2 regions of the Clostridium sartagoforme genome follow, and region 2 is predicted to be linked to the other one. Evidence: a T-box and tRNA genes for the amino acid it is inferred to sense, from the RefSeq annotation. Region 2 holds a T-box; the other holds one or more tRNA genes.

Region 1 (8,737 bases), on a different contig from region 2:
TTGCCAACAGCTCATGCAGAAATATTAGCAATAGAAGAGGCCTGTAAAAAGTTAAATAATTGGCGATTATCAGGCTGTGATATGTATGTAACTTTAGAACCTTGCCCTATGTGTATATCAGCAATAGCACAAAGTAGAATATCGAGAGTATTTATAGGGACTTTTAACAAGGATATGGGGGCTTGCGGATCTGTAATAAATTTAATTGATTATGATATTTTTAATTGGTATGTAGATATAAAGTGGTATTATAGTCAAGAATGTAGTGATTTATTAACTTCATTTTTTACGAAAAAAAGAAATAAATCTTAAGTTTTATATTTTATAAATTTATAATTTATTTATATTTTATTTATATTTAATTGGTATAATTACCTATGAAGTAATATAATTAAAATAATTACTATTAGAGGAGGAAAGAGGATGAATCCAGTAGCTTTTGAATTATTTGGTTTAGAAATAAGATGGTATGGAATAATAATATCACTTGGAGTATTAGGAGCAATGCTGTTAATATACATTCTATCTAAGAAAAAAGAACTAAATTATGATATTATAATAGATGCATTTTTAGTTACATTTCCAATATCAATAATTGGAGCGAGATTATACTATGTAGCGTTTGAATATCAAAATTATCACTCATTTATGGATGTGATTAATGTAAGAAATGGTGGAATGGCCATACATGGAGGGGTTATAGCTGCTTTATTATCAGGATATATATTCGCAAGATATAAAAAGATAAACTTTTTAAGATATGTAGATGTTATAATGCCTGGAGTTATATTGGCACAAGCAATAGGCAGATGGGGAAATTTCATGAATCAAGAAGCCCATGGAGGTCCTGTATCAAAAGAATTTATAAGCAAGTTTCCAGAGTTTATTCAAAATGGAATGTTGATAAAGGGAACTTATTATCATCCAACATTTTTATATGAATCAATATGGAATACACTAGTTTGTTTAATATTAGTATATGTACTTCTTAAAAAGAAGGAAGGAAAAGATGGAATGATACTTGGGGGATATATGATTTTATATTCAATAGGTAGATTCTTTATAGAAGGATTAAGAACTGATAGTTTAATGTTTATGGGATTAAGGACAGCTCAAATAGTAAGCTTATTAGGAATATTATTAGGCATAGTTTTAATTTTTGTAGTAAGTAAGAAAAAAAGGTCTATATAATATTTAATATGTATATAATCAAAAGATGGGTAATTTTACTTATCTTTTGGTTTATTATTATATAAGTATAAATTTTAAAGATTAATAAATAATAATCAATAGAAATATGGTAAAGTTTTAAATGTTGCAATATGAATTAGTATATGATAATATATAGCAGTAGTTAAAATTAAATAACTATATTATGGAGAGATGTCCGAGTGGTTGAAGGAGCACGCCTGGAAAGCGTGTATAGGGGAAACTCTATCAGGGGTTCAAATCCCCTTCTCTCCGCCATAGCCGTGCTAGATGGGGAGTCAGCGGTGCCCTGTAACCCGCAATCCGCTATAGCGGGGTTGAATTCCTAGCTTAGGCTTTAACTTGTAGGGTCTGCCTATGCAAGTGGTGTTGATGGTAAGGTCCCATACGACGTAAGTGCGTGAACCTCGTCAGGTCCGGAAGGAAGCAGCGATAAGCGATTACTGCGTGTGATATGGATAAATCTTGCCAGAGCTAACTACATAGTAACGCCTATAAGTTACTGTCAAAGCTAGGTGCACGGTTTTAATTTTAGGCCTTTCTAACCAAGAGAAGGGTTTTTTTAATGTAATGAACAAAAATAAATGTTTTATAAATATATAATATTTATTTAGTAAAGGTTACTCTTCAATAGGATTAACATACAATAGGACAAAGAAAGCGAGGGAATTCCTTATGGAATGCCCTCGTTTTCTTTTTATTAATATATAGAAATTAAATTCTATGAATATTAAGTTTAAAAATATATTAAGATTTTTTGGTATAGATAGTAAATACATGAGGATATTTATGATTTATATTTTCCTTATGGCAAATACTTTGTGATATTTCCCAATCTTCCGTAATTCCTGGGAAATATGTGTCAGCTTCGAATTCAGCAAAAATATGAGTTATATAAAGCTTATCTGCATATGAAAGCATTTGATCATAAATGCTAGCACCACCACATATAAAAGTTTCATCTTCCGTATTTAATAATTTTAATAAGTCTTCTATAGAATTAACTACTAAAGCACCTTCTAATTTTATATCTTTAGTAGTAAGAACAATATTTCTTCTATTAGGTAATGGCCTTTTAGGTAATGACATATATGTGTTATATCCCATTACAATTGTATGACCATCAGTTACTTTTTTAAAGTACCTTAAGTCTTCAGAAATATGAGCAAGTAACTTATTTTTATTTCCAATTCCATTATTTTTATCCATTGCAACTATTAAGCTTATCATAATATTATATCCCCAATTCAAATTTTAGTTGTGGTTTAACAGGTTCGTAATCGACTATTTCAAAATCATTAATAGTAAAATCGTAGAAATTTGTCTTACCTTCTTTAAGTATTAATTGAGGGTGTTTGTTACTAGGAGTTCTTTCTATTAATTCTTTTGCTTGTTCTACATGTCTATCATAAATATGTAAGTTATCTACAACGTGCATAAATACACCAGGCTTTAATCCAACATGTCTTGCTACCATCATCATTAAGGCAACATATTGGATCTTATTTATATGTCCTGCTGTACAATAATCAGAACTTCTTTGGTGAAGTGTTACATCAAGATATTCATCTCTAACAGACCAAACAGTAAGAAAAGCACAAGGATTTAAGCCAGGAGTTTCTTCGAAATCTGCATACTGATATAAATCTATAATATGTCTTCTAGTATAAGGTTCATTTTTTAATCCATCTAGTAATCTAGTCATTAAATCATATTTCTTTACAGTAGCACCATATCTTTGACCGATTGTTCCTGTATCATTAACTTCCCAGTCTCTCCACCAATTAATACCCATTTCCTCTAATACTGAAAGTTCATTAGATGCCTTCTGATATATCCATAAAATTTCTTTAATGCCTGACTTCCATGCTACAGGTCTTAAGGTGGTAATAGGAAAATCTCCCTTAGAAATATCATATTTTTCAACAACTTGATTTATATATATTGTATGTGCAGGGGTACCATCTTTATACTTTGGTCTTACCTTGTGACCTTCAGTGCTTACTCCATTTGCAAGAATATCATTTAATGTCTCTTTAAATAAATTATCTGCCTTTGATATAAAATTTGTAGTCATGTACTCACCTCTAAATTATATTTTAATTTCACCTTCTAATGTGAATAATTTTATTACATTATAGCATAAGTTGAAATTAACATCATCTTAAAAAGTATTGAACTATAAAGCAATCTATTTTAAGTTAAGGAATCAATATATTTTAAATTATTTTAAATCGCTTGTTGATTATGAAGAATAAAAGTAACTTGATATATAGAGATATATGATATATTATTAATATATTATATTTAAAGTAAGAAGGGAGGAATAGATCCATGAAGTTTTCTACAAAGGGAATAAAGTTTGAGATATTATCTAGTAGTTCAATTTCAAAAACAGCAGTATTTTTTGAAAATTGGATTACTATGCCCTTTTTTAGTAGGGAATTACAAGGAACTATTCTATAACTTGTAATATATATAGTAACTCCAATCAGGCCCACTTTTTTATAGGGTCTTTTATTATGCATAAAAATATAAGATTTGGAGTTGATTTAAATGAATAGATTAAGTGTAAATATTAAAAATGATTATATATATAAGTTTTTTTCAGCCTTTGATATAACATCTGCAATATGGGTATTATACTTAGGATTTAAAGGTATGACCTTAGCTCAAATAGGATTACTTGAGGGTATATTTCACATAACAGGATTTATTTCGGAAATACCAACAGGGGCTTTAGCTGATTTATTTGGGAGAAAGAAGATAATTATAATAGGGAGGATAACCTCATTAATTTCTGCAATTATTATGTTATTTTCTAATTCTTTTATGGGATTCGCAATAGGATTTATATTGTCAGCTTGGGGATATAACTTAAATTCAGGGTCAGAAGAAGCATTAATTTATGATACTCTTAAAAAGCTAGATAGAGAAGAAGAATTCTTAAAGGTTAATGGAAAAATAAACTTAATAATAGAGGTATCACAAGGGTTGGCAGTATTTATAGGAGGAATTCTTTCACAAATAGATTTTTCTATTAGCTATATTACAGCAGTTGTTATAGGATCAATATCATTAGTTCTTTCTACTAGGTTTATTGAAGTAGATGTTATAAGAAAAGAAAATCAAAGTATTAATATTATTAATCATTTAAAGCAATCTATAGATATAGTTAAAAATAATAAAAGGCTTCTTAATATATTAATATTTTTTCCATTGATATATACTTTTTCAGCAATCGTTTATTTTTATGGGCAACAATTATTTAATGATATGGAATATTCAAGGATTAGTATTTCTATAATATTTTTATTTAATGGAATATTTTCATCTTTAGGAGCTATTTTAAGCAGTAAAATATATAAAAAATATAAATCTTTAGGATGGATAATGATTTCAATTAGTATAAGTGTATTTACAATTTTTATGGGAATTGGCAAAGGGAATTTATCTATAGTATTTTTCTTAGGAATAGGATTTTTAACATCAATACTTCAACCGATAAGTAGTAATTTGATAAATTCTATGGTGGAATCAAATCAAAGGGCAACAATTATTTCGGTTGAAAGTATGTTTTATTCTATAATGATGATAATTTTATTTCCTATATGTGGGTTCATAGGAGATAGAGTTTATTTAGAGTTATCATTTATAATGGTTGGTATTGTAGGAGTATTAATTTGTATTACTGAGATAATTATAATTAAAAAGACCATATAAATTAGAAATAAGGATATTCTATTATATAAAAATGGAATATCCTTATTTGTTTTTTCTGAATTTAATTTCACTATATTTTTATTTTATATATAAAGTATGGAGCTTTTTTAACTTTGTTAGAAAGTAGTTTCTAAATGAATGATATCAATTGAAAATAAATACAGAACAACTTAAAATGAATTCAAGAAAAAGTACTTTTTTATTATGTAAGATAATAGGGGGAATAATATGAAAAATATTAATAAAGGGCTAATAGTATCTTGCCAAGCATTAGAAGATGAACCACTTCATTCATCTTTTATTATGGGGAGAATGGCTAAAGCAGCAGTACAAGGAGGAGCGGTAGGGATTAGAGCTAATTCTAATCAGGATATATTAGAAATAAAAAGAAATGTTGATGTTCCAATTATAGGAATAGTTAAAAGGGATTATGAAAATAGTGATATTTATATTACTCCAACAATGACAGAAATAGATGAGCTTATTGAAGTAGGAGTAGATATTATAGCTTTGGACGCAACAGACCGATTAAGACCTGGTAATATTACTTTGAAAGAATTCATTGATAAAATTAGAGAAAAATATGGCAATGTATTACTTATGGCAGATTGTTCTACTTATGATGAAGCTATTTACGCTGATAAAATAGGTTTTGATTTTATAGGAACTACATTAGTAGGATACACAGTTCAAAGTAAAGGTATTCATATAGATACAAATGACTTTGAACTTATAAGAAATATTATTAATTCAGTTTCGAAGCCGGTTATTGCAGAAGGAAATATAGATACACCTGAAAAGGCTAAACGCGTACTTGAACTTGGATGCTATAGTGTGGTAGTTGGATCTATTATAACTCGTCCGAAAGTTATAACTGAGAAATTTATTAATGAGATAAAAAAGATAGGAGAGTAGAAATATTATGAATAAATTTATGAATAAAATTGAAGAGATCTTTCTTCCTATAGCAAATAAACTTGCTTCTAATAAGTATTTATCTGCAATAAGAGATGGTTTTGTGGCAATACTTCCTATTATGATTGCAGGATCTTTCTTTATACTTATAAATAACGTATTTATTGGAGAAAATGGTTTTACAAATAAACTTTTTGGAATGCCATTTACTAAACTTACAGAGCTAGGAGCTTCTATAGTTCCTGCAACTATGTCTATAATGGCAATACTTTTAACATTTACAACTTCTAAATCCTTAGCAGAACATTATAAATCCGAGACTTCAATTACACCATCTATAGCAGTTGTAGTACTTTTCATATTAATGCCAATAAATTTTGATGGAAATTTAGGAATAGAATATATAAACACTTATTATACTGGAGCTGCTGCCATGTTTATGGCTTTTATTTCTGCAATAGCAACTGTAGAAATTATAAGAGGGTTATCAAATATTGATGCCTTGATTATAAAAATGCCAGATAGTGTACCACCATCAATTTCAAGATCTTTTAATAAATTAATACCTGTTATTATAACTTTACTAATATTTGGAATTTTAAAGATGTTTACAAATTACTTTGAACTTCCTTTAAATGATCTTATATTTAAGTCTATACAAACACCTTTCACAAATGTTGTTAATTCTACATTTGGTTTAGGAGTAATTTATTTGCTTTATATGTTGCTTTGGGGATTAGGAATACATTCCGCCTTTATTTTTAATCCTATTTTAGAGCCAATATATCTTGTTTCATTAACACAGAATGCTGAGGCAGCATCGGCTGGACAAGCGTTACAAGCAATTATGACTAAGCCTTTCTTAGATTCAGTTGCATTTATGGGGGGCGCAGGAAATATGATTGCTCTTATTATTGCAATTTTTATAGTATCTCGTAGGGAAGATTATAGAAAAATTGCTAAGATAGGGTTTATACCAGCATTATTTAATATTTCAGAACCGATAATGTTTGGACTTCCAGTTGTGATGAACCCAATATTAATAATTCCAATGATCTTATCTACTTTTGTAGGACTTGCAATAGGAACCTTGACAACATCATTAGGAGTAATGGCTCATACTTATATATTGGTTCCATGGACGACGCCACCAGTTTTAAGTGCTTTCTTTGCTACAGGTGGACATATAGTATCAGCATTAATAGCTGTAATCATTTTAATAATATCAGTATTAATATATATGCCTTTCGTGGCAATAACAAACAAGCAAAGGATGATAGATAATGACTAAAGTTTTAGCACTAGATTTAGATGGCACATTAATCAATGAAATGAATGAGATAATAGGAGGACAAGAAACTCTTAACCTACTTAAAGTTTTACAAGATGATGGTTACGAGGTAGTAGTGGTAACTGGAAGGTTGGATCACGATATAATTCATATAGCTCAAAAATATGATTTAAATATAAAATATAGAATTTCTCAAAATGGTGCTGTGCTACAGGATGACAATAGTATTAAAGGAAGAATATTAAATAAGAAAACAGCTCTTAAGATATATGAATATATAAAGGAAAGAAATCTTAGAGTGGAACTAAATACTATAAGCAATAGATACTGGCATAATGAAAGAGGTGCTGATTTTCCAAGAGAATTCTATAACTCATCTAATATATTAGATGACTTTACAGAGGTTATTTACTATCAGCCAGTAATAATATTTCTTATGATTGGGGATAGCAATGAAATAAATAATGTTAGAAGATATATTGAAGAAAATTTTGATGATGTTGATGCAATTAAAACTTCAGATAAGACATTAGAAATAATTCCTAAGGGTGTTTCTAAGGGAAAGGCACTTAAAGAAATATATCCAAATGCAGAAATAATATCTATAGGAGATTCTGAAAGTGATTGTTCTATGTTCAAATACTCAAAGACATCATATTTTATAGGTAAACATAATCTTGGAAATGCAGATTTTTATATGCCTTCTATAAAGGAAGTTTTAAAAAATATAGTTAAGGAGAATATTTATGGAGAATAATGAGCTTAGTGCATTTGAAATAATATCTAATGTAGGAGCAGCAAAGTCACAGTATATGGAGATAATAAATAAATGTGAAAACAAAGATTTCGACCTTTTAGAGGAAATGTTTGAGGAAGCTGATAATTATTTGGTACAAGGACATAAAAAGCATATGGAACTTGTGCAAATGGAGGCTTCAGGAGATTCACTTAATATATCTCTATTGCTTATACACGCAGAAGATCAGCTTATGAATGCAGAACTGGTTAAGATATTAGCACAAAAATTTATGCATTTATATAAGGAGGCTTTATAATATGATGAACATTTTATTAGTTTGTAATGCAGGAATGTCTACATCAATTCTTGTAGAAAAAATGAAAAAGGTTGCATTAGAAAGAAATATGGAAGCAAGAATATGGGCATTATCTAGCACTGAAGCAAAGAATACTAAGGAAGATGTTGATGTAGTACTTGTAGCACCACAGTTAAAATTTGCAGTAAAAGACATACAAAATAGTTTTGATGGGAAGCCACTAGGAGTAATTGATATGAGGATATATGGAACAATAGATGGAGCGAAGGCCTTAGATCAGGCAATAAATTTAATAAAATGATGAATATACTATTTATTCCATTAGATGAGAGACCTTGTAATAGTGATTTTCCTAAACTTATTACATCGGCTAAGAAAGATATTAAACTTATATCTCCTGATAAATATATATTAGGAGACAAGAAAACCCCAGGACAAGTATCAAAACTTTGGGACTTTGTATTTGAAAATGCAAAAGAATGTAGTTATGCAGTGCTTTCAATTGATATGCTTATTTATGGAGGACTTATTCCTTCAAGATTAC
Region 2 (4,280 bases):
TTTATTTCGTGGCTTTTTTTGTTTATAAAACTATATAATTGCTAATAAAAATATATAATGTTATTATTTTTATATATACTAAATAAGGGTGAGTAGAATGGCTTTTTATAGGATAAAACAATTTATTTGGGGATTTACTTCATTATTTAAAGATATAGATTACGAATATATAAGTAAGTTTTTAAATGATGATGAGATTAAGGTATTTAATAAACTAAAGCATAATGATAAGCATCATTGTATAAGGGTTTGTAAAGATTCAATAAAAATGAGAAAAGAGTTAAATATAGATGTAGATGTTTATAAGTTAGGAAAGGCAGCATTGCTACATGATGTTGGTAAGAGCATAAGACCTTTAAGTTTGATCGAAAAATCAATGGTAGTTTTATTAGATAAGACTACTAAAGGAAAGATAAAAAAATATGATAATATTAAGCAAATAGACATATATTATAATCATCCTAAAATAGGGCAAGAAATTCTGAAAAAGTTTAATTATGATAAAGAGTTTTTACAAGTGGTTAGATATCATCATAATAAAAATAAAATTGAGGATAATGATATACTCAATATTATAAGTGCTTGTGATGATAAAAACTAATATGGAGGTGAATTTATGGGATCTATAGAGAGAAGAGAAGAAATTATAAAATTACTTATTGAAAAAAATAAAGCTATAAAGGGTACTGAACTTGCTTCATTATTTAATGTTACAAGACAAATTATAGTAAAAGATATAGCTATACTTAGAGCAGCAGGAAAGAATATAATAGCAACGCCTGATGGATATATTTACAACAAAAGTACAAATAAGATAAAGGCTATAATTGCAGTGAATCATGAAAGTAACAAAACAATAGATGAATTAGAAGTAGTAGTTAAATATGGAGGAATAATAGAGGATGTTATTATAGATCATCCTTTGTACGGAGAAATAAGAGGAAATTTAATGATAAAAAATTTAAATGATTTAAACAAGTTTGAAAATGAATTTAAGCGAAAAAATGCAAAACCTCTTTCAAATTTAACTAATGGAGTTCACCTTCATACAATAGCAGCAGATAGTGAAGAAGATATTAAAGCTATAAAAAAAGAATTAAAAGAAAAAGGTTTTTTACTATAGAGTATGGGAGTGGTAAACTATGGATTATGATATTCTTATATTAGGTGGAGGAATAATAGGTTGTTCTGTTGCATATGAGCTATCAAAATATAATTTTAATATTGCATTAATAGAAAGGGATTATGATATAGCTGATGATATATCATTTGTGAATACATCCATTGTATATGATGGGTCCGAGACCTCAGATGATGTTATGGCAGGACTTGAGTATATAGGTAATTCAATAATGCAGGAAACATGTGAAAAATTTAAAGTTCCATTTAAAAAAATTGGTGCATTAAGGGTAGTAAGTGATGATAATGGAGTTAAAAAACTTGAGGAAATGTATGATAGAGCTAAAAAGAGAGGTATAGATGGTGTTTATTTAATAGATGATAAGGATGTGTACGATATTGAACCTAATATAAATTCTGATATAAAAAAGGGATTATATTCTGAAAACATAGCAATTGTTGCTCCTTATGATTTAGCAATAGCATATGCTGAAGTTGCATCAGATAACGGCGTTAATTTTAGGTTAGAAGAAGAGGTTTTGAATATACAAAATTTAGCTAAGGGGTTTAGAGTAACTACAAATAAAAACAAGTTTACTTGTAAAGTTGTTGTTAATACAATTCCACATGAAATATATATAAGAGAAAATGGAAAGGTAGAAGATAAAGAATTTGTTAGTGATGAATCTTATTTTAAAAATATGAGTTATTTATTAGTAGATGACAATTATAAGAATAAACTAAATAAGATAATTATTGAAACACTAGATAAAAATACATTTATAATAAGTTCTCCTACAACTACTACAGGATCATTAATAGGAATAAAAAGTACAGAAAAAACAAGTTTAGAAGATAATTTAATATATGCAAATAAACTATTAAGAGGTTTAGATAAAAATAATATAAATAATTTATTTAGAGAAGCGTATAATAAGGATTCAATGCTTATAGACGATAGCGAAATAGATAAAGGATATATAAGAGTTACAGGTACACATTATGGTAAAATAACAATTGCACCAGCAATTGCTAAAATGCTTTGTGATACTATAGCTAATAATTTAAATTGTACATTGAAAAAGAATTTTATAGATAAGAGAAGAGAGGTTTATAAATTTAGAGAGCTTGGAAAAAAAGAAGCAAATGAAATAATAGATTTAGATGAGAGGTATGGCAAGATAATATGTATATGTAATAGTATATCAGAAGGAGAGATTGTAGATTGTATAAGAAGACCATTAGGAGCTAGAACAGTAGAAGGGGTAAAAAGGAGAACAGGATCAGGTTTTGGAAGCTGTCATGGATCTTATTGTTATGAGAAAATAGTAAATATTTTAGCAAGAGAACTAGATAAAAATATAACAGATATAGTTGATGATTCTAAGAATTCTAAGGTTATTTCAAGTAGAATAAAGGAGTTTAAAGATGTATAATTCACAAGATAAAAATATGGGAAAGGATATATTTACATCTATAGTTAGAGTAAAAGGAAATGATAGACATAAAGTTGTTCCTGTAAGATCTAGCAAAGAGGTTGAAAAAGGCTTATGGTTAGAATTATCTAAGGTATTAGCTAGAATATATGTTAGTGTACCTATAAAATCAGGAAGTATAATCTGTAAAAATATATTAAATACAGATATTGATATTATAAGTACAAAAGATATAAATAACGAATAAATATAACAAGAATGTATAACAATATATATAAATCAACTTAGTAAAATATTGACATATATATTTTTTTATAATATATTAAGAGTAAATAAAAATAAACTGCTGAAAAGGCTAGTAATAACATTATTTATTTTAAGAGAGTCGATGTTTGGTGCAAATCGATAATAGTATGTTATGAATCCACCTTGGAGGGATTGCGATGAGCAGTACGGCTTAAACCGTTAAATTTATTAAAGAGAATAGTATTTCATAATACTATTAATTAGGGTGGCAACGCGGAATCTTTCGTCCCTTTAGGGGAAAGGTTCTTTTTTTATTGAAAAAATTAATGAACATAAATTATTAGGAGGTATACATATGTTAGATTTAAAATTTGTAAGAGAAAATCCAGAGATAGTTAAGAAAAATATAAAAAATAAGTTTCAAGATAGCAAGCTTCCATTAGTAGATGAGGTTATAGAACTAGATAAAAATCTTAGAGAAGCTAAACAACAAGCAGAAGCTTTAAGAGCTGATAGAAATAAGCTTTCAAAACAAATAGGAACTTTAATGGCTCAAGGAAAAAGAGAAGAAGCAGAAGAAATAAAAGAAAGGGTAACTGAAAATTCAGAACGTTTAGCTGAGTTAGAAGTTAAAGAAGTAGAATTAGCTGAAAGAGTTAATACAATAATGATGACTTTACCAAATATAATTGATCCAAGTGTTCCTGTTGGTAAAGATGATAGTGAAAATGTAGAAGTTGAACGCTTTGGAGAACCAAGGGTACCTAATTTTGAAGTTCCATATCATACAGATATAATGGAAAAATTAAGTGGATTAGATTTAGATAGTGCTAGAAAAGTAGCTGGAAGTGGGTTTTATTACTTAATGGGTAATGTTGCAAGACTTCATTCAGCAATAATTTCATATGCTAGAGATTTTATGATAGATCGTGGATTTACTTATTGTATTCCTCCATATATGATTCGTAGTGAGGTTGTAACCGGTGTTATGAGTTTTGCTGAAATGGATGCTATGATGTATAAAATTGAAGGTGAAGATTTGTATCTAATTGGAACAAGTGAACACTCTATGATAGGTAAGTATATAGATACTATATTACCTGAAGAGTCATTACCACAAACATTAACAAGTTATTCTCCTTGTTTTAGAAAAGAAAAGGGAGCTCATGGAATAGAAGAAAGAGGCGTGTATAGAATACATCAATTTGAAAAACAAGAAATGATAGTTGTATGTAAACCAGAAGAAAGCATGGAGTGGTACGAAAAGTTATGGGTGAATACTGTAGATTTATTCCGTTCTTTAGATATACCAGTTAGAACTTTAGAATGCTGTTCTGGAGATTTAGCAGACCTTAAAGTCAAGTCAGTAGATGTTGAAGCTTGGTCACCAAGACAAAAGAAATATTTTGAAGTAGGAAGTTGTTCAAACTTAGGAGATGCACAAGCTCGTCGCTTAAAGATTCGTGTAAATTCTAAAGA

The links. The T-box of region 2 lies ahead of serS (serine--tRNA ligase). A T-box ahead of a tRNA ligase gene usually reads a tRNA of that ligase, here a tRNA-Ser.
Region 1: it encodes a tRNA-Ser, which carries the amino acid that the T-box ahead of serS (serine--tRNA ligase) is inferred to sense. The anticodon was not compared.

Annotation. Positions count from the first base shown of each region.
Region 1 is NZ_BAAACH010000002.1:60,029-68,765, forward strand. Features, by position in the region: gene ABDZ60_RS00530 (nucleoside deaminase) at 1-312, shown strand, start outside; gene lgt (prolipoprotein diacylglyceryl transferase) at 424-1,191, shown strand; tRNA gene ABDZ60_RS00540 (tRNA-Ser) at 1,378-1,467, shown strand; RNA gene ffs (signal recognition particle sRNA large type) at 1,471-1,732, shown strand; gene ABDZ60_RS00550 (dihydrofolate reductase) at 1,957-2,439, opposite strand; gene ABDZ60_RS00555 (thymidylate synthase) at 2,444-3,286, opposite strand; gene ABDZ60_RS00560 (hypothetical protein) at 3,544-3,675, shown strand; gene ABDZ60_RS00565 (MFS transporter) at 3,766-4,932, shown strand; gene ABDZ60_RS00570 (N-acetylmannosamine-6-phosphate 2-epimerase) at 5,161-5,847, shown strand; gene ABDZ60_RS00575 (PTS sugar transporter subunit IIC) at 5,855-7,138, shown strand; gene ABDZ60_RS00580 (HAD-IIB family hydrolase) at 7,131-7,895, shown strand; gene ABDZ60_RS00585 (PTS sugar transporter subunit IIA) at 7,885-8,193, shown strand; gene ABDZ60_RS00590 (PTS sugar transporter subunit IIB) at 8,195-8,494, shown strand; gene ABDZ60_RS00595 (DUF4127 family protein) at 8,491-8,737, shown strand, end outside.
Region 2 is NZ_BAAACH010000003.1:217,771-222,050, reverse strand. Features, by position in the region: gene ABDZ60_RS01780 (HDIG domain-containing metalloprotein) at 98-601, shown strand; gene ABDZ60_RS01775 (transcription repressor NadR) at 617-1,123, shown strand; gene ABDZ60_RS01770 (NAD(P)/FAD-dependent oxidoreductase) at 1,143-2,555, shown strand; gene ABDZ60_RS01765 (DUF1667 domain-containing protein) at 2,548-2,802, shown strand; T-box leader at 2,893-3,095, shown strand; gene serS (serine--tRNA ligase) at 3,157-4,280, shown strand, end outside.